DNA from 3 places in the Aminipila sp. genome. Region 1 is predicted to be linked to each of the others. Evidence: predicted binding sites of a transcription regulator. Region 1 holds the regulator's gene; each other region holds the start of a gene.
What was found. The regulator HrcA, encoded in region 1, represses chaperone genes, less so after heat shock. The targets are predictions, from matches to a motif close to TTAGCACTCNNNNNNNNNGAGTGCTAA.
Positions count from the first base shown of each region.

Region 2: RTW14_RS05245 (co-chaperone GroES) is a predicted target of HrcA. The motif match lies at 3,665-3,691, and genes of this name have one in related genera.
Region 3: htpG (molecular chaperone HtpG) is a predicted target of HrcA. The motif match lies at 1,061-1,087, and genes of this name have one in related genera.

Region 1 covers NZ_DAMBYD010000006.1:275,119-281,880, reverse strand. Annotated here, with positions in the region: gene glpK (glycerol kinase GlpK) at 1-728, shown strand, start outside; gene RTW14_RS10455 (pentapeptide repeat-containing protein) at 758-1,420, shown strand; gene RTW14_RS10450 (acyltransferase family protein) at 1,504-2,556, shown strand; gene hrcA (heat-inducible transcriptional repressor HrcA) at 2,756-3,802, shown strand; gene grpE (nucleotide exchange factor GrpE) at 3,795-4,364, shown strand; gene dnaK (molecular chaperone DnaK) at 4,379-6,253, shown strand; gene dnaJ (molecular chaperone DnaJ) at 6,373-6,762, shown strand, end outside.
Region 2 covers NZ_DAMBYD010000003.1:238,916-245,677, forward strand. Annotated here, with positions in the region: gene RTW14_RS05230 (alanine/glycine:cation symporter family protein) at 1-509, shown strand, start outside; gene RTW14_RS05235 (GGDEF domain-containing response regulator) at 613-1,509, opposite strand; gene groL (chaperonin GroEL) at 1,690-3,315, opposite strand; gene RTW14_RS05245 (co-chaperone GroES) at 3,337-3,615, opposite strand; gene RTW14_RS05250 (DNA glycosylase) at 3,800-4,705, opposite strand; gene RTW14_RS05255 (Asp23/Gls24 family envelope stress response protein) at 4,743-5,552, opposite strand; gene RTW14_RS05260 (4Fe-4S binding protein) at 5,625-5,792, shown strand; gene RTW14_RS05265 (redox-sensing transcriptional repressor Rex) at 5,861-6,493, opposite strand; gene acpP (acyl carrier protein) at 6,579-6,762, opposite strand, start outside.
Region 3 covers NZ_DAMBYD010000003.1:151,776-158,537, reverse strand. Annotated here, with positions in the region: gene RTW14_RS04815 (MBL fold metallo-hydrolase) at 92-961, shown strand; gene htpG (molecular chaperone HtpG) at 1,155-3,074, shown strand; gene RTW14_RS04805 (hypothetical protein) at 3,200-4,006, opposite strand; gene RTW14_RS04800 (phosphomannomutase/phosphoglucomutase) at 4,219-5,850, shown strand; gene RTW14_RS04795 (hypothetical protein) at 6,747-6,762, shown strand, end outside.

The DNA of each region.
Region 1 (6,762 bases):
AAGAGGGTGAGGTTAAAAACACATATGGAACAGGCTGTTTTTTACTTATGAACACTGGAGAAAAGCCTGTTGAATCCCAAAATGGTCTTCTTACGACTATAGCCTGGGGGCTTGATGGAAAGGTTAATTATGCATTAGAAGGATCTATATTTGTAGCTGGAGCTGCTGTACAATGGCTTCGAGACGAATTGGAAATTATACATTCCTCTCCAGAGTCTGAGGTTATGGCTGCTTCTGTGGAGGACTCTGATGGTGTGTATGTAGTGCCTGCTTTTGTTGGAATGGGCGCACCATATTGGAATCCTTATGCCAGAGGTTCCATTTTTGGTTTGACTAGAGGAGCAAATAAATATCATTTAGTCCGAGCAACATTAGAGTCTCTGGCATATCAGACTGCAGATTTGCTTAATGCTATGGAGGAAGACTCCAATATAAAATTAGCTGTTCTAAAAGTTGATGGGGGTGCAAGTGCGAATAATCTTCTGATGCAGATTCAAGCAGATTTGCTTGACACTACAGTTCACAGACCAAAGTGTATTGAAACCACTTCTTTAGGAGCAGCTTATCTTGCCGGATTGGCTGTAGGTTATTGGAAAAACAAAGAAGATGTAATTGAAAACTGGCAGATAGACAAAACTTTTGAACCTGACATATTACCAGAGAAACGTCAGGCAATGCTTAAAGGGTGGCAAAAGGCGGTAAAATGTGCTCTGATGTGGGCTGAATGATATAAAAATAGAAGGGGAGTATTCTGTACATGAGTGAATTAGAGGTAGTGGATAATATAGAGAATTTTATTGTTGTAGATGAACTAAATGATTTTATATGTTTAATTGAAGATTTTAAAAATCAAGGTGAAAATATAGAGGAAAAATATATAACTGCTTTGAAAACAGAAAATGTAAATTTTTCTACCATAGAAGGAACAAATGTTATTTTTGAAAACTGTGTATTCAATAAAGTTGTGTTTCAAAAAACATATTTTAAGAATTGCTTCTTTAAGAATTGTGACTTTTCAAACTGTGATTTTAGTAATAGCACTTTCAGTAATTGTAAATTTCAAAATGTGAAAGGTGTAGGCACTAATTTTTCTGATAGTGCCTTTAAAGACGTAAAGATAAATGAATGCTTGCTTAGGTATGCTGTATTTACATACTCTTTGTTTAATATTTGTAATATTGAACAGAGTGATATGTCAGAAGCCTTTTTAGATGATTGTAAAGTGAAAAAATTTACGTTAAATCATGTCAATTTAATTCGAGCAAATTTTTATAAAACTGTACTAAAAGGTATTGATTTAAGAACTTGCCAAATTGATGGACTGATCTTGTCCTCAGAAGCAAAAGAAATACATGGTGCTGTTGTAGATATGCTTCAGGCAGCAGAATTAGCCAAAATGCTAGGAGTTATAATAAAATAAGACATTATAATACAATTTTATGATATAATGTCAACAAGAATGTTAAAAATTCTACAGAAACACAAAATAAGGAAGGTATTTTTATGGAAAACAATGTATCAGTAGAAGCTCCTAAAATATTAACAGCAAAACAGAGAAGCTTTATATTTGATAATCTTAGAGGATTGGCAATTTGGTGCATACCTATTTCGCATTTTACTAGAGTTGGTGGCGAATTTATACATGGCTCTCTTGGTGGGATAGTTTATATTACTATTAATGTATTTGTTATGCAGCTGTTTATGTTTTTGTCAGGCTTTTTCTCGAAAAAAGTGGATAGAGCAAGAGAATCAGCATTTAAGACTTTCATGTTACCGTATTTGTTATTTACTCTAGTTTTTTACATATTCCGATATTGTTATTTTGGACATGCTAATTTGGATTTTTTAAAACCGCCATTTGCATTATGGTTTTTATTTGCAGTATTTTTTTATAGGTACTATTTAAAAGATTTAGTTAAGATTAAGCACTTATTGGCCATCAGTATAGGAATATATTTAATTACAGGACTTTTACCTGTAGATACTGACTATTTTGCCTTGGGAAGAACAGTATCATATTTCCCATTCTTCTTAATGGGTTACTATTGTACAAGTGAAAAACTGAAATCTTTACAATGCTTAAAAAAGTGGCAATGTGTTCCTTTATTAGCCATACTAATAGGGATTTCTTACGCACTTGCTTACTATGTTAAAGTTCCTGTCGCTTTTTACTTACTAAAAACTACTGCAGCAGATTTAGGAATGGCGTGGTATATGGATATAATTATGAGAGCAGCGGTACTTGTTCTTGCAGTTGCCTGGACCATATTACTATTAAATATAATGCCAGATAAGAAGAATTATCTAACCTATATTGGTATGAATACTATGCCAATATATATATTTCATTTATTTATAAGATATATAATTAAAGATTATGGTTTTCCATGCCCAAATTGGACAATATACTATCTGTGGTTATTTGGATTAGCATCACTTTGTGCCATTGTTTTTTCCAGCCCGCCAATTGCAAAGATTTATGATAAGACACTTGATAAATTATATGACGGATGGCTGAAACTCAAGAAAAAAATGATGTATGAAGAAACCGTATAGCAACTTACTATTATGCAAGTAATCAATGCCTCTTGTCAAAAGACGAGAGGTATTTTATTTTTTACTATATATATTAAAAACAGCAGAAATTTTGCTATTTTTTTTGAAAAGAGTGTTGACATTACTACGTAAGAGTGTTAAATTAAAAATGTGATTAGCACTCATGACATGTGAGTGCTAACAAGGAAGGGTGAGAAAGATGGATTTAAACGAAAGGAAATTGAGAATATTACAAGCGATTATTGGTGATTTCATTAGAACAGGCGAGCCAGTTGGATCCAGAACTCTTTCAAAAAAGTATGAGTTAGGCGTAAGCCCAGCTACTATTCGTAATGAAATGTCGGATTTGGAGGATATGGGATTTTTAACACATCCTCATACTTCATCAGGCAGGGTACCTTCAGATAAAGCATACAGATTGTATGTAAATGATCTAATGAAAAAGAAGGAGCTTACCTTTGAGGAAAAACAGATTATTACAGATAAACTGCACAGTGATATGTCAGAATTTGAAAAGACTATACAGCATGCAGCTCACTTATTATCGGAGATAACAAATTTGACTTCTTTTGCTATGACGCCAAACCAGGATGAAGATAAGCTTAGATATATTAACTTTCTTCCTGTAGACAGTGGTACTGTAATACTTATGATTGTTGCAGACAGCGGTAAAGTTTCCAACACGGCACTTAAGATTAAAGTTCCGTATACAAATGAAAGTCTTGAACTATTATCGAAATCCATGACGTATAACTTTAGAGGAAAAACTATTAGCGAAGCTTTAAAATTTGACATCATAAAGAGTTTTGAAACAGATATAGAGGCCATGAGCATTTTGGCAGAAAACATTATGCCAAACTTCATGAGAACTCTTGAAAATATGTTAAATGTAAACTTGTATATGGATGGACTTACAAATATATTCTCCATACCAGAATACAACGATTTAGATAAAGCCAAGATGTTTTTGGAGTTATTAGATAAAAAAGAAGATTTTACAAAGAAGCTCATAAACAGAGATAATGGTGTAATTATAACTATAGGAAATGAAAATGCAGATGATCTGATGCAGGATTGTAGCGTGATTACAGCTACTTACCACATAGATGGTAAGCTTGTTGGAAAGATAGGTGTAATTGGACCTACAAGAATGAAATACGACGAGGTAACTTCTGTTATCGAGTATGTAACAGAAAATTTGAGCAATACTTTTAAACTAACAGGAGGTAACGAGGAAGATGAATAAAGATCAGACGGCTACAGAAAAAGAAGTAGCAGAGGACCTGGAAACTCAGGATACTGATACTGAAACTGTAGAAGAAACTGAGAATATTGAAGCTGAATGTGAAGAAACAGAAAAAATAGCAGCTGACAAACCAGGAGAAACTACCACAGAAGATGAAGAACTTAATACAAAGTATATGAGACTTATGGCAGATTTCCAAAATTACAAGAGAAGAACAGAAAAAGAGAAAAGTGACATTTATGCATATGCAAACGAAAAAATCGTTTCAGAATTGCTTGATGTTATAGATAACTTCGAAAGAGCTCTTACACATGGTCAGGGTGACGAAGGTTTTATTCAAGGTATGAACAATATATTTAAGATTTTCAAGGGGGTACTGGAAAAAAGCGGGTTAGAAGAAATAGACGCATTGGGAAATGAATTTGATCCAAATTTTCACAACGCAGTAATGACTGAAGAAAGCAGTGAATACGAAAGTGGCTGTATAACTCAGGTTTTACAAACAGGATATAAATTAAATGGTAAAGTTATACGACCTAGTATGGTAAAGGTCGCAAATTAGGGAGGTAATATATTATGGGAAAAGTAATAGGTATAGACTTAGGTACAACAAATTCCTGCGTAGCGGTTCTTGAAGGTGGAGAACCTGTAGTAATCGCTAATGCAGAAGGAAATAGAACTACTCCATCAGTAGTTGGATTTACAAAGGGTGGAGAAAGATTAGTTGGTGAAACTGCAAAGAGACAGGCAATCACTAATCCAGACAGAACGATTGCATCAATTAAGACTCATATGGGTTCAGACCACAGAGTAGAAATTGATGGAAAGCAGTATACACCACAGGATATCTCAGCCATGACTTTAGGTAAGCTAAAGGCTGACGCGGAAAGCTATCTTGGTGAAAAGGTAACAGAAGCTGTTATTACAGTACCTGCTTATTTCACAGATGCACAGAAACAGGCAACAAAGGATGCAGGTAAGATTGCTGGTCTTGATGTAAAGAGAATCATCAATGAACCTACAGCGGCATCTCTTGCATATGGTCTTGATAAAGACAATGGACACCACAAGATTTTAGTATACGACCTAGGTGGTGGTACATTCGATGTATCTATTCTTGAACTTGGTGACGGCGTATTTGAAGTACTGGCTACAAATGGTGACACAAAGCTTGGTGGAGACAACTTTGACAAGATATTAATTGATTACATGGCAGATACATTTGCCAAGGAACACGGAATTGATTTAAGAGCTGACAAGATGGCTCATCAGAGATTAAAGGAAGCAGCAGAAAAAGCTAAGAAGGAACTTTCAAGTTCACAGACAGCTAACATCAATCTTCCATTCATCACTGTAAGTGCAGATGGTCCTCTTCACATGGATATGGACATAACAAGAGCTAAGTTTGATCAGTTAACTTCAGATCTTGTAAACAGAACGATTGAACCAATGCAGAAGGCTATGAGAGATGCTGGTGTAACGAATGCTGATATCGCTAAAGTTATTTTAGTTGGTGGTTCAACAAGAATTCCAGCAGTTCAGGATGCTGTAAAGAGAGTAACTGGTAAAGAACCATTTAAGGGCATCAACCCAGATGAATGCGTAGCTGTTGGTGCTGCTATTCAGGCTGGTGTATTGACTGGTGAAGTAAATGATGTATTATTGCTTGACGTAACTCCACTTTCACTTTCCATTGAAACTTTAGGTGGTGTTGCTACAAAGCTTATAGAAAGAAATACAACTATTCCTACAAAGAAGAGCCAGGTATTCTCAACTGCTGCTGATAATCAGACAGCTGTAGATATTCATGTAATGCAGGGTGAAAGAGAAATGGCTGCTGGAAATACTACACTTGGACGCTTCCAGCTTTCAGGTATACCACCTGCACCTCGTGGAATTCCTCAGATTGAAGTTACATTTGATATTGATGCTAATGGTATCGTAAATGTAAGCGCTAAGGATATGGGTACTGGTAAGGAACAAAGAATCACTATTTCTTCTTCAAATAAGCTTTCAGATGACGAAATACAGGCCAAAGTTAAGGAAGCTGAACAGTTCGCAGAAGAAGATAAGAAGAGAAAAGAAGAAATTGAAATCAGAAACAGAGCAGAGACTCTAGTTTATGAAACTGAAAAGAATCTTAAGGAGTTAGAAGCAAACCTATCAGAAGATGAAAAGGCAAGTATTTTAGCTGCTAAGGACGAATTATCAAAGGCTCTTGAAGGAACGAATCTGGAAGAAATCAAAGATAAGACTGATAAGTTAACAGAACAGTTCCACACTATTTCAGCTAAAATGTATCAACAGGCTCAGGCTGCTCAGCAAGGCGGCGCAGCAGGATTTGATCCTAACATGGCAGGCGGCATGGGCGGAGCTGCTCCTGAAGGAGATGCTCCAAAGCATGATAATGTTGTAGATGCTGATTATGAAGTAGTTAACGAAGACAAATAGTTGACATATGAACCTGCATGGGGTAATATTGATACGGTAAATTTCCTAATAATAAGCACTCCTTCAGGTAGGGAGTGCTTATCAGATTGATATAATTAATGCAGAGTGGAGAGAAAACAATGGCAGATAAGAGAGATTATTATGAAGTCCTTGGAATTCAAAAGGGCGCTAGCGAGAGTGAGATAAAGAGTGCTTTCCGAAAGATGGCCATGAAGTATCATCCAGATAAAAATCCTGGGAACAAGGAAGCTGAAGAAAAATTTAAAGAGATAAATGAAGCATATAGCGTTCTTTCCGACACTGATAAGAAGAGCAAGTATGATAGATTCGGTCATGCCGGCGTAGATCCAAGTGCAGGTTTTGGTGGCGGCGGTGCAGGTTTTGGTGGTTTTGAAGACATATTTGATATGTTTGGCGGTATGTTTGGCGGCGGCTTCGGCGGCGGTGGAAGCTCAAGAAGACGTAACGGACCGATGAAAGGCCGTGATTTACAGCAAGAGGTTGTGATT
Region 2 (6,762 bases), on a different contig from region 1:
CTGCCACCACGGACCATCCTGTACGACAGGGCTTCTGGGGTATTTTCGAGATTACTGTATCCAGCCTGATTATTTGTACCATGTCCGCTTTAGTGGTTCTGACTACAGGTATATGGAGCCAGGTGGATCCTTCCGTAGCAGCCTCGATGCCTACCCTTGCTTTTCAATCCGTAATGGGTGATACCCTTGGAGGGCTGCTTGTCTCTCTCTCCATGTTGCTGTTTGTAATCTCAACGATTATTGTTCAAGTATTTTATGGCGAGAAACAATGTGAATTCTTCTTCGGTACTAAAATCGCAAAGATTTTGAAAATCTTTTATATTCTGGCTATTTTTGCAGGAGCATTAGGGGGATTAGAAACTGTCTTTGGTTTTTTGGATGTTATTCTCGGTGTAACCATACTGCCAAATATGATTGGACTTATTCTTATGAGCGGTCAGGTGGTTGCATTAAAAAAAGAATTCTTCTCTAGCTCAAAATACTACTTAAAAGATATAAGGCATCATTAAACAAATTAGGCCATCTCCGAACAAATTAGTGACATTTAAACTAATTTGTTTGGAGATGGCCCTGGTTTTATTACTGACCCTTATAGCTGATTTTTCACAGCTATCAAATCCATACCACTTGATTTCTGCCTCTGTCCTTAGCTTCATATAGCATTTTATCTGCTATGGCTGCAAAAGTATCAACCGAATCTTTTTCAGAAGGTATAATCGTTCTACCTCCTATACTTATGGTCACATTGATTTCTTCATCAGAATTACCGCCAACTTTGCAAACACTCTGACGTCCAACCGCATTACATACATTTTCCATAATCTCTAAAGCTCGGGCTTTACTTTCTCCCACCATGATCAGATAGAATTCTTCTCCTCCCATACGGGCAATATAGTTGTTATCATCTGGCATGGCATTTTTCATTAAATCAGCAACAGCACTTAGTACTCTGTCACCTTCTTGATGTCCATAAGTGTCATTTACTCTTTTAAAGAAATCAATATCTGCGATTCCTAAAGAGAAAGGGATCCCTTCCTTAATGGAATTTTTCCATTGTTTATTGACATAATCAATGCAATGTTTTCTTGTATAAAGCCCCGTTAAGACATCTATATACATTTGTGTTTCCAGCATTTTTCTATATCGAAACATGTTAATATGTGTGCGGACTCTTGCACACACTACGTTACCACAAAAAGGCTTTCTTATATAATCAACAGCCCCGCAGAAAAATGCTTTTTCTTCGGTGGCAGTATCATCAACACCAGTTAAAAAGACTACTGGAATCTGCTGGGTTTCTTTTGTGACCTGTAGTTTTTCTAATACCTGAAAACCATTCATTCCTGGCATCTCTATATCTAAAAGTATAAGTGAAGGCTGTTTTACTTTTGCCATTTCAAACCCCTCTTCACCTTCATTTGCATATACTATGTTATAGTCTTTTTGTAATATACCCTCTAGAAGTTTAATATTAAAAAAGCTGTCATCTATTATTAAAATGGTTTCCACCTTTTTACCCCGCTTTCGCCATTGCTTTTACATTCTTTTACTCTATCATAATCAAAACCATATTTCAATGAAATATTGAACTACTCTGACTTACTCAACATCCACAAATATAAAAAAAGGATGTCTCAAAATAATTAAGACATCCCACTATTTTACTATTTTATTTAATATTTATACGGACTACATCATTCCTGGCATTCCGCCACCCATAGGAGGCATAGCTGGTTCATCCTTCTTAATTTCTACGATGCCTGCTTCAGTTGTCAAAAGCATAGCTGAAGCAGAAGAAGCATTCTGAAGGGCTGATCTAGTAACCTTAGCAGGGTCTACAATACCCGCACTAATCATATCAACATATTCTTCTGTTGCAGCATTGAAACCAACACCAACTTTACTGTTCTTCACTTCAGAAACAACTACTGATCCTTCAAATCCAGCATTTTCAGCAATTTGTCTAACTGGTTCTTCTAATGCTCTCATGATGATTGCAGCGCCAGTCTTTTCATCTCCTGTAAGCGATTCAACATATTTCTTAACTGCTGGGATAGCATTTGCAAGAGCAACACCACCACCTGCTACGATACCTTCTTCAACAGCAGCCTTAGTTGCGTTTAGAGCATCTTCAATTCTCAGTTTTCTTTCCTTAAGTTCAGTTTCTGTTGCAGCTCCTACCTGAATAACTGCTACGCCGCCTGCAAGTTTTGCAAGTCTCTCCTGAAGCTTTTCTTTATCAAAATCTGAAGTTGATTCTTCATACTGATTCTTAATTTGCTTAATTCTACCCTGAATTTCAGCTGGTGCGCCAGCGCCATCTACAATTACTGTATTTTCTTTAGTTACCTTAACTGATGCGGCAGTACCTAACATATCTAATGTAGCTTCCTTAAGGTCGTATCCAACTTCCTCTGAGATAACTGTACCACCAGTTAAGATAGCGATATCTTCCATCATAGCTTTTCTTCTTTCGCCAAAGCCAGGAGCCTTGATTGCTACGCAGTCAAAAGTACCTCTCAGCTTATTGACTACCAATGTTGCAAGAGCTTCTCCATCAACATCTTCAGCAATGATTAATAGCTTTCTTCCCTGCTGAACAATCTGTTCTAGAATAGGAAGTATTTCCTGAATGTTTGAAATCTTTTTATCTGTTAATAAGATATATGGATTCTGCATGTTAGCTTCCATCTTTTCTGTATCGTTTACCATGTAAGCAGATAAGTAACCTCTGTCGAACTGCATACCTTCAACAACTTCAAGAGTTGTACCCATGGATTTTGATTCTTCAACAGTGATAACACCATCTTTTCCAACCTTTTCCATAGCTTCTGCAATAAGTTCACCAATATTTGCATCTGCAGCTGAAACTGAAGCTACCTGAGCAATACTTTCCTTGCTTTCAACAGTTTTTGAAATGTTCTTGATTTCAGCAACAGCTACGTCTACAGCTCCCTGAATACCTCTTTTTAGTACCATTGGGTTTGCACCTGCAGCTACATTTTTAAATCCTTCTTTGATAATAATCTGAGCAAGAAGTGTAGCAGTAGTAGTACCGTCACCTGCAACGTCATTTGTTTTTGTTGCAACTTCCTTTACAAGCTGTGCCCCCATGTTTTCTACTGCATCTTCAAGTTCAATTTCTCTAGCAATAGTAACACCGTCATTTGTAATAACCGGTGAGCCAAACTTCTTTTCAATAAGAACATTTCTTCCCTTAGGTCCTAATGTAATTTTCACTGTATCTGCAAGTTTATCAACACCTGCCTGTAATTTTCTTCTAGCGTCTTCCCCATAATGTAATTCTTTAGCCATTTCAATTACCCTCTTTCTTTATTATTCTACAATTGCCAAAATGTCTTTCTGGTTCATAATTGTGTATTCAGCACCATCATACTTGATTTCGCTGCCTGCGTACTTTGCGAATACAACCTTATCTCCAGCCTTTAACTCCATTTTTTCTTCTTCTGTTCCAGGACCTACAGCAACAACTTCTGCCATCTGTGGCTGTTCTTTAGCCTGGCCTGGAAGAACGATACCACTCTTGGTCTTTTCTTCAGCCTCAACCATCTTAATAACTACTCTAGCGCCAAGTGGCTTAATTCCAAAATTCATTTTCTATACCTCCTGTTTGATATATATAATTTTATTATTTATCTTTTTGTTAGCACTCATTAACCATGAGTGCTAACTATATTTTAAACTAATCTACCCTAATGTCAATAGTTTTTTTCAATTTTTATGGATAAAAATAGCACAGCCATACGATTGTATGTTGTGCTTGAAATCTCCTCATTTGTTATTTTTCTAACTGTCTTATATGATAAAATAAATATTGCTGCGCGATACCCCCATACTCCCCAAAATTCTCACTAGCATAATTAGTCATACTTTTCATATCACTTTCATCCATATGATAAAGTCTGTGCATTACACGGCGAACCCAGACATCAATGGGGAAGCTATTATATTTTTCCATACCAAAAAGTAAAATACAATTTGCTACTTTAGGTCCCACTCCACACAAGCTCGTTAAATATTCATACCCTGTAACGATATCTGCTCTTCGTAAATCTGCCAGTGTGGTTAATCTTACATCAACACATTCTTTGTTCCCTGAATCAAAATTATCCGTCACAATTTTTTTTGCAGTTTCAATTATATATTTTGCTCTGTACCCTAACTTGATTGGAGCTAGATCGTTTTCTGTCAGTTGAGCCAGAACGGATGCTTCAGGAAAAGCAAAATAATCTCTTTCCTGAAAACTACCCGCTGGTAATCCAAACATTTGGCATAAACCTTCAATGCATTTTTTTATCCTTGGTATGTTGTTATTTTGAGAAATGATAAATGAAATCAAAGTCTCCCATGGTTCCTGTTTTAATATTCTAATGCCTTGTCCTGATTGTATTGCCTCTGCAAGAACCAAATCTTTTTTAGCTAGAGCAGATTTTATATGTCCATAATCCTTATCTAAATCTAAATAGGTTTTCCAGTGCTCATTAAACTCTGCTTCATTAATGTTGTCTATACTCAGCCTACCCTCAAATCCACCTTCTATATATGGTTTAAAGTTTATATTTACTGGCTTTCCAAAAGCGATTCCGGTATAACTGCCATTCTGCTGCTTATTCCATCTAAAACACTGTCCACAATCAAATATATGATCCAAATTGAAATCTTTAATGTTTTCTCTAATTACCATCACTTTCTCCAAGTTTTTATTTGTCGTATTATAATCATCACACTAAGCCCCTGACCTCAACATCCACAGAATGAACGTTAAAAGCAGTCATGTTGGCTACATGTTCCGTAATCTGCCCTTGCAGCTCTCTGGCACATTCCATTACATTATTTCCATATTTCATATTAACCATAACGGTCAATCCAATACCGGTCTTGGTATTTTGCGTCAGCACTCGTATAATAGAATGTACGCCTTTGTTCTGCTTACCTAAATAATAAACAATATCATTTACCACCTTATCCGAAATAAAGAATTCACCTAAATAACTATAGGTCGGCCTCACTACAGACCTTTCCTGCATATTGTCTTTATTCCCAAATCCAAACCCTCTAATCATCCGTATAGGGTGTAAGAAATATCCTGAGAAGTCAGTTTTTAACTGTCCAGCCGGCGCAGGTATAACATGTTTACCCAATTCCACCCTTTGTTTCCGTGCCGCAGTTCTTTGAGCCTCAGTCGTAATATCTTCAATAAATATTCGTTCTTCAATTTCTGGCAGTTCTAATCTTTCAACAATTCGATCCACCATACCTGTAGAAGTTCCCAATATTAAAATCTTGTCTGGGTTAATTTCTTTTACTTTTTTAGCTACAGAATACCGATGTTCTTCATCCGTAAACAATGCTGTTTTTATTGCCCCAATTTTAGTTGCCTGTCTTTTAGCAGACTGCCCCTGTAAAATCCGGCTTTCATATATAAATAACCCATCATCTATAATTGCAGGGATGTCTCTTTTTCCACACAATGACATAGCCTGATAGCTTTTTCCTGTTCCGCTTTTTCCAACGAGAGAATAAACTTTCATCTTTACTTCTCCATTTCCCTTTGTTATAATTTAATTGGCTTTTGAGCACTTTAAAAAAGGAGGATTATCACAATGGCTTACAAAATTACTGATGCTTGTATAAACTGCGGAGCTTGTGAACCAGAATGCCCTGTAGAAGCAATTTCTGAAGGCAACGGCGCTAGAGTTATCGATGCTGATAAGTGTATTGATTGTGGTTCATGTGCAAATGCATGTCCTGTTGATGCTATCGTAGAATAATCTATTTAATTCTACTATAACAAATAACCGTTTCAAAAGAAACGGTTATTTTCATTTTTATATTATTTCTATTCATTTCTATTTATGTGGTACGCAAGTGAATGCAGACCATCACTTAAATGTACGTTCTCTACTGCAACAGTATCTGGTACCTCAAGGTCTACTGGTGCAAAGTTCCAGATTCCTTTTACTCCTGCAAAGGACATTTTGTCTGCAACTTCCTGTGCTGCATCCTTAGTCGTACAGATAATACCTATATCTATTGTGTTTTCCTCAATATACTGGACTAATTCTTCATAATCACGTACATTAATGTCATTTATCTTTATTCCGACAAGCTTTGGGTTAACTTCAAATAATGAAGATACTACAAAACCAGCTTTATAATAATAGGTATGGTTTGCAATTGCCTGTCCTAAGTTTCCCGCTCCTACAATAACCATCTTATATTCTTTATCAAGCCCCAAAATACTGCTAATTTCATTGTATAATGCTTCAACATTGTAGCCGTAACCCTGCTGACCGAAGCCGCCAAAATTGTTAAGGTCCTGCCTAATTTGAGAAGCGGTATAACCTATTAAGTCACTTAATTCCCTTGAAGAAATCTTATCCACACCCTTTTTACGGAGTTCGTTAAGATATCTTCTATATCTAGGTAAACGTTTAATTACCGCATTTGATATTTTTGAACCTTTTTTCATTCTTCACTTTTTCCTTCTTAATGTCTAGTCCCTTTCAAATAACTGAAAAACGAAAACCCGCTATCTGCGGGCTTTCATCTGATGACTAGTTTAATTTTTCTTCAACGTACTTTACGATGTCACCAACACACTGGAACTTTTCAGCATCTTCATCTGGAACTTCGATATCAAATTCATCTTCAATCGCCATGATAATTTCTACTGCATCCAGTGAATCAGCTTCTAAATCTTTCATAAGATGAGTTTCAAGATTAACCTGTGATTCATCT
Region 3 (6,762 bases), on a different contig from region 1:
CTTTAGATATAATGTATGTATATGGATAACACTAGTTTCGCAGAGGTTTATATAAACAGATTAAGATTCCTTTAAATAAGGAGGACGAAAAATGATTGGAAATATTTTAACTAAGGCAGCGGCATTTCTCCTATTTATTGGAATATCAGTGGCCTGCTATTTAATTTTGGATGAAAATAAAGAGAGACTGGCTCAGGATGGAGTACCTGTTTATACTTACTGCATTAAAACCAAGGAAAACGCCGATTGTTCATTAATTAATCAGCAAGGAATAAACATTTTAATTGACACTGGGGAAAAGCAAGATTCTGAACGGATTGTAAGATTTTTACAAGGGAAAGACATAAAAACCTTACAGTATCTTGTTCTTACCCATCCGGACAAGGATCATATTGGCGGAGCATTAGAGGTGTTAAAAAACTTTAAAGTTGAAAGGGTTATCCAGCCTTATTATCCAGAAGATAATGAATTGCTAGATGAAATCAATAAAAAGTGTGAGGATTTGGGTGTAGACATTATTTATCCTACAAGGACCAGAAAACTGGAAGTAGGAGAAATTGATTTATTAATTTATCCACCTCTCAAAAAAAATTATAAGCTGGATAATAACTATTCACTTGCCATTCTTATAAATCATGGAAATGTAAATCAGTTATTTACAGGAGATGCCCAGGAAGAACGAATTAATGAATTATTAGAAATCAATTGGAGGAATATAGATCTGCTTAAAATTCCATACCACGGAAGATACAGTGCGAATGTTGACAAATTAATTGAAAAATGTACTGCAAGATATGCAGTAGTAACATCTGATTCGGCGGATAATATCGTAGGGGATGCTTGTGCACAATCAGAGACTTTAGTATTGACCACTCTAGAGTGTACAAGGTCTTTCGTCAGTGATGGTAAAGAATTAAAGTTACTTAAAGCAAGAACTGGGGATTATTACAATAAAAATTAAAGACAAAATCAACAATGCACTAACTTATACAAATTCATGAAGGTAAATTTTTTGATTTTAGACTTGATTTTTGGCTGATAGAGATGTATATTATATTTGTTAGCACTCAGATAAGGTGAGTGCCAAAAAACGATGAGAGGTATTAATATACTATCTATATAATATTACATTACACAGAAAGAGGGAATATTACATGGCAAAGAAACAGTTTAAAGCGGAATCCAAAAGATTGTTGGACTTAATGATTAACTCTATTTATACGCATAAAGAGATTTTTTTAAGAGAGATTATCTCAAATGCCAGTGATGCAATTGACAAATTATATTACTTGACTCTTACTGAGAACACAGGTATCTCAAGAGAAGATTTTTACATCAGGCTTGCAGTGGATAAAGATGCAAGAACTTTAACCATAATAGATAATGGTATTGGTATGTCTAAGGATGAAATGGAAAATAACTTAGGTACCATTGCAAAGAGTGGTTCCCTTCAGTTTAAGCAAGACAATGCAGATAAAATGGAAGGCAAAGATGAAATTGATATAATTGGTCAGTTTGGTGTGGGTTTCTATTCTGCATTTATGGTGGCTTCAAAAATACAGGTTATAAGTAAGGGCTACGGACAAGAACAGGCATATCTGTGGGAATCAACAGGAGTTGAAGGATACAACATTACAGAGTGTCAGAAAGATGCTGTTGGTACAGAAATTATTCTTTATATCAAAGAAGATACGGAAGATGACAAATACAATGAATACTTGCAGGAATACAAGATTAAAGGGCTTATTAAGAAGTATTCGGATTATATCCGTTATCCTATTAAGATGAATGTTGAAAAACATAAGATGAAAGAGGCTACTGAAGAACAGAAGGCGGACAAGGACTATACCCCTGAGTATGAAACATATAGAGAAGATGAGACTTTAAATAGTATGGTCCCTATTTGGAAGAAGAGTAAGGGAGCTATTACAGACGAAGAATACAATCAATTCTATAAGGAAAAGTTTTTTGATTTTGAAGACCCAGCAAGAGTAATTCATACAAACGTAGAAGGGGTATCCACCTATAATGCTTTAATGTATATACCTGCCAGGACACCATACAACTATTATACCAAGGAATACGAAAAAGGTTTACAGCTTTACTCCAGCGGTGTTTTGATTATGGATAAGTGTGCGGATTTACTGCCAGATTATTTTAGCTTTGTAAAAGGTCTTGTAGATTCACAGGATTTATCTTTGAACATTTCCAGAGAAATGCTGCAACACGACAGACAGCTGAAAGCTATTGCTGTCAGACTTGAAAAGAAGATTAAATCCGAACTCCTTGAAATGCTTAATACGGACAGAGAAAAGTATGAAAAGTTCTTTGAAGACTTTGGTATGCAGCTTAAGTTTGGTGCTTACAATGAATATGGCATGCACAAGGATGCTGTAAAAGAATTGCTGATGTTCTATTCATCGGCAGAAAAGAAGCTGGTTACATTCTCAGAATATGTTTCAAGGATGAAGGAAGAACAGAAGTATATTTATTATGCTTGTGGTGAAAGCAGAGAAAAACTGGATAAGCAGCCTCAGACTGAAATGCTTAAGGATAAGGGGTATGAAATCCTTTATTGTACAGATGAAATTGATGAATTTGCAATTAAGATTATTGGGGCAATTGATGAAAAGCAATTTAAATCTGTTTCAAGCGATGATTTAGGTATTGAAGAAACTGCTGAAGAAAAAGAAGCTTTAGAAAAGCAGGCAGAAGAAAATAAAGAATTGTTTGAAGCTATGAAAGAAGCTTTAGCTGGCAAGGTTTCTGAAGTTAGAGTTTCTCAGAGACTGAAGAGCCATCCGGTATGCTTAACAAGTAATGGTGAAATCTCCATTGAGATGGAAAAAGTGCTTAATTCAATGCCAGCCAATAATGATAAGGTTTCTGCTGAAAAGGTTCTTGAAATAAATTCAAATCATAAGGTATTTGAATCCCTTAAGGCAACATTTGCGGAAGATAAAGATAAAGTTAAGGATTATGCAAAACTTTTATATAATCAGGCACTTCTAATTGAAGGAATGCAGGTAGAAGATCCAATTGAATTTTCCAATGCAATTTGTAACTTAATGTAAATAATATTAATATAATAAAAAAGAGGCTGTTTCAAAATAAAATAGTGGTATATGGGTAATTTGAAGACTCATATACCTACTAAGTTATAGTTTTGAGACAGCTTTTTTATTTATTATATGTAAATTTAGCGATTAAAAAAACTACAAGGCAGATTTACTACACATTTACCGCATACTTCACTTCCGGCGCTATTGGCATCCAAACCATTTTCTGTTAAGTAGGAGCTGCCAAAGTCTTTATATAACTGCGCATTTCTCTTGCACACTTCATAACACTTTCCTCGGTCATATCCATCAAGGGTTAGCGCACCAGAGGGACAGTGATTTACACATATACCGCATGTTCCTTTGCTTTTATACAGACAGTATTCTTCATCAATAGGTGCATCTGGTGTTACCTGTAGATTTGTTACAACAGTGCTGTAACGCCCGCAGCAGCCTTTCTTTGTAATGAGCATGTTGTTAACACCAAATGTCCCAAGACCTGCTAATCTAGCAAGGTGCCGCTGGGACCAATTGCTTATAAGAGTCTCCTGATTGAATGTTGATGCTTCTGGTGAAATACCTGCATCAAAGCCTAAATCCTTTATTCGGGCAATTAGATATTGATTCAGTTTACCAAACATAGTGTTGGTTTCTTCATAGGTTTTAGCCCATTCGGGAGAAGATAAATAACCCGGTTCTTTATTTGTAAATGCGAGTTCCTTGGTAAAAGGCACAAAATAAGCGATAATTATAGTGGCATTTTTTATTATTTCTTCAGGCATGACATGCTGGTCAGATACTAGCTTTTTTAACTCGGTTACGCCTGGATGCTTCGCATCAGCAAAACCCACTATGGGTTCACCCCATTTTGATGTTATTTCAGATTTATTTTCATACTCGAATACAAAGCTCTGAATTATTTCTGTTATATTTTGTTTCAAATCCATTTGTTCCATCCCTCATCTTTCACAGATATTATACAATAATTATACAAAATATGAAAATAGATATACTAGATTAAAAATATGTGCATTTATGCAGATTGAATGGGCTAATCCTTTAAGGGGAATGCTAGACTTGTAATAGGAATTCATGTATACTATAACTGATTAAATGAGAAAATAGATTGCTTGAATTATATAAGAGGAGGCACTATAAAATGAGTCGTGATTATAAAAAATTACAAAATGGGAGTGATATAAGGGGTATTGCATTGACCGGCGTAGATGGTGAAATGCCTAACTTAGGACAGCCTGAAGCGGAACATTTAGCATCGGGGTTTTTATTGTGGCTTGCCAAAAAAACTGAAAAACCACTGAAAAGCTTAAGGGTTGCGGTAGGGTTTGATCCAAGACTTTCAGGGAAGTATTTATTACAGGGCATTTTGAATGGAATGGTGCCTTATGGAGTGACCGTTTTAAATTGTGGACTGGCTTCAACTCCTGCTATGTTTATGACAACTGTTTTCCCAGAGTTTAAGTGTGATGGTGCTATCATGATTACAGCCAGTCATCTGCCATTTAATAGAAATGGATTTAAGTATTTTGACAAAGATGGTGGCTTAAATAAAAAAGATATAAGCCAGATTATTGATTATGCTCAATCAGATGAATATCTGTCAGAATTAGGTGGACGCATTGCAGAAGACAATTTTCAAATGATATTAGGAAAGAAGACGTATAATTCAGTAAAAACAGACTTAATGGGTGCTTACTGCGACTTCCTTAAAAATAAAATTAAGGATGGAGTGAAACATCCAAAACATTATGAAACACCTCTCAAGGGTTTAAAAATAGTTGTTGATGCAGGCAATGGAGGAGGAGGGTTTTATGCCAAAAAGGTTCTTCAGCCTTTAGGCGCCGATGTATCTGCAAGCCAGTTTCTTGAACCAGATGGAACTTTCCCTAACCATGCGCCAAATCCTGAAGATAAAGCGGCTATGGCGTCAATTTGCATGCAGGTTATAACAAATCAGGCAGACCTAGGGTTGATTTTCGATACGGATGTAGATCGATCTTCAGCGGTTGACAATAGGGGCCGTGAAATTAGCAGAAATGGCATTGTGGCTATGGCTGCAGCTTTGGTCGCAGAAGAACATCCAGGTACAACAATCGTTACGGATAGTATAACAAGTGACCAGTTGACAGTTTTCCTGGAAGAGAAATTAGGACTAAAGCATAAACGTTTTAAGAGAGGATATAAAAATGTGATTAATGAAGCTATTCAACTTAATTTGGAAGGTACAGATAGTCAGCTGGCTATTGAAACTTCAGGACATGCGGCATTAAAAGAAAATCATTTCCTTGATGATGGGGCTTATCTGGCTACTAAAATCGTTATTAAGGCAGCAAAGATGGCGGCTGAAGGAAAGACCCTAGACAGTCTTATTTCAGACTTAGAAGAACCAGTAGAGGCTATGGAAGTGCGACTACCTATTACTTGTGAAGATTTTGCAGCTTATGGAGACAGAATTATTGAGGATCTTCAATTATGGGCGTCTATGAAGGACTGTGCAAAACGCGATGAGGATGGAAACATTGTGCCTGTTGAGGAAGGTGGCTGTTGTTTATGTCATTGTGGAATGAGTACAGTAGAACCAAACTATGAAGGTGTTCGTGTCAATTTTGATGAGACCCATGGTGATGGTTGGTGTCTTCTTAGAAAGTCACTTCATGATCCAATCATGCCGCTGAATATAGAATCCAATATTGAGGGTGGCTGCAAGCAGATTGCGGAAAAGCTGCGCCCGTTCTTAAGTGCTTATAAACAATTGGATATCAGTAAATTATAAATATATATAATAAAAGGGGCATCACATCAGCGTTTAAAAATTTGAACTGAGCCCTGTCAAGTCAATGTCATTAAGTTAAGTAGTCAAGAGCAGGTTAATATATCGAAAATGGTGAACGCTATCATAGGTGTTCACTATTTTTATGATTTAAACATGCCAAAAGCAGATGACGTTTTAAGCTGTCTGTATGATATGCAGATATGAAAAGTTGTTGTTAGGAAATTCTATATTCAAACCCGACTTCATTTTTAATGTTTTGGAATAAAAGCAGAAACAAATGCTGTATCCTCTGCATAATTGACCAATCATATATTTCTTTACATAAGCTATTTCCACCCATGCCAATCATCATTTTAATGATTGCTTGAAATGGTAGTTTTCTATTCCTTGTAAAGTCCTTTGATGGATTTTGCAAAAAATCAGATGGATCATCTGATATAGTACTTATTATGTGTGAAATATTAAGTAATTCTTTTGCTAAATAACTAAAGGGCAGCTTTCACAATAAAAAACCACATTTCATGGCCTCCAGACAACATTTCATACAGAAAGGCTTGAAAAATTATTTTTAAAGAGCATTATTGTATATAGGCGAGAGGGGATGCCTAAAGAGGGGGTAAAAGTAGACTATTACATAATGAGTGTTTCAGGGGAGATTGTGGGTTCATGATAAAATTATGACATAAATTTTATATTGCGGTAATTATGACATGGATACTGATCTGTTATTGTTTATATTTTTATCAGTGATTATAAATAGTTATAATACAAGAAAGAAATTATAAAATGAGTATAGTTTTTAGCACATTTAAAGATGATTGAGGATTATATTATAAGAGCATTAAATGATATGTAAAATTATGGTTTTAATGACTAAAGAAAGGAGGTATAAGCAAATGACAGAAAGCTTTA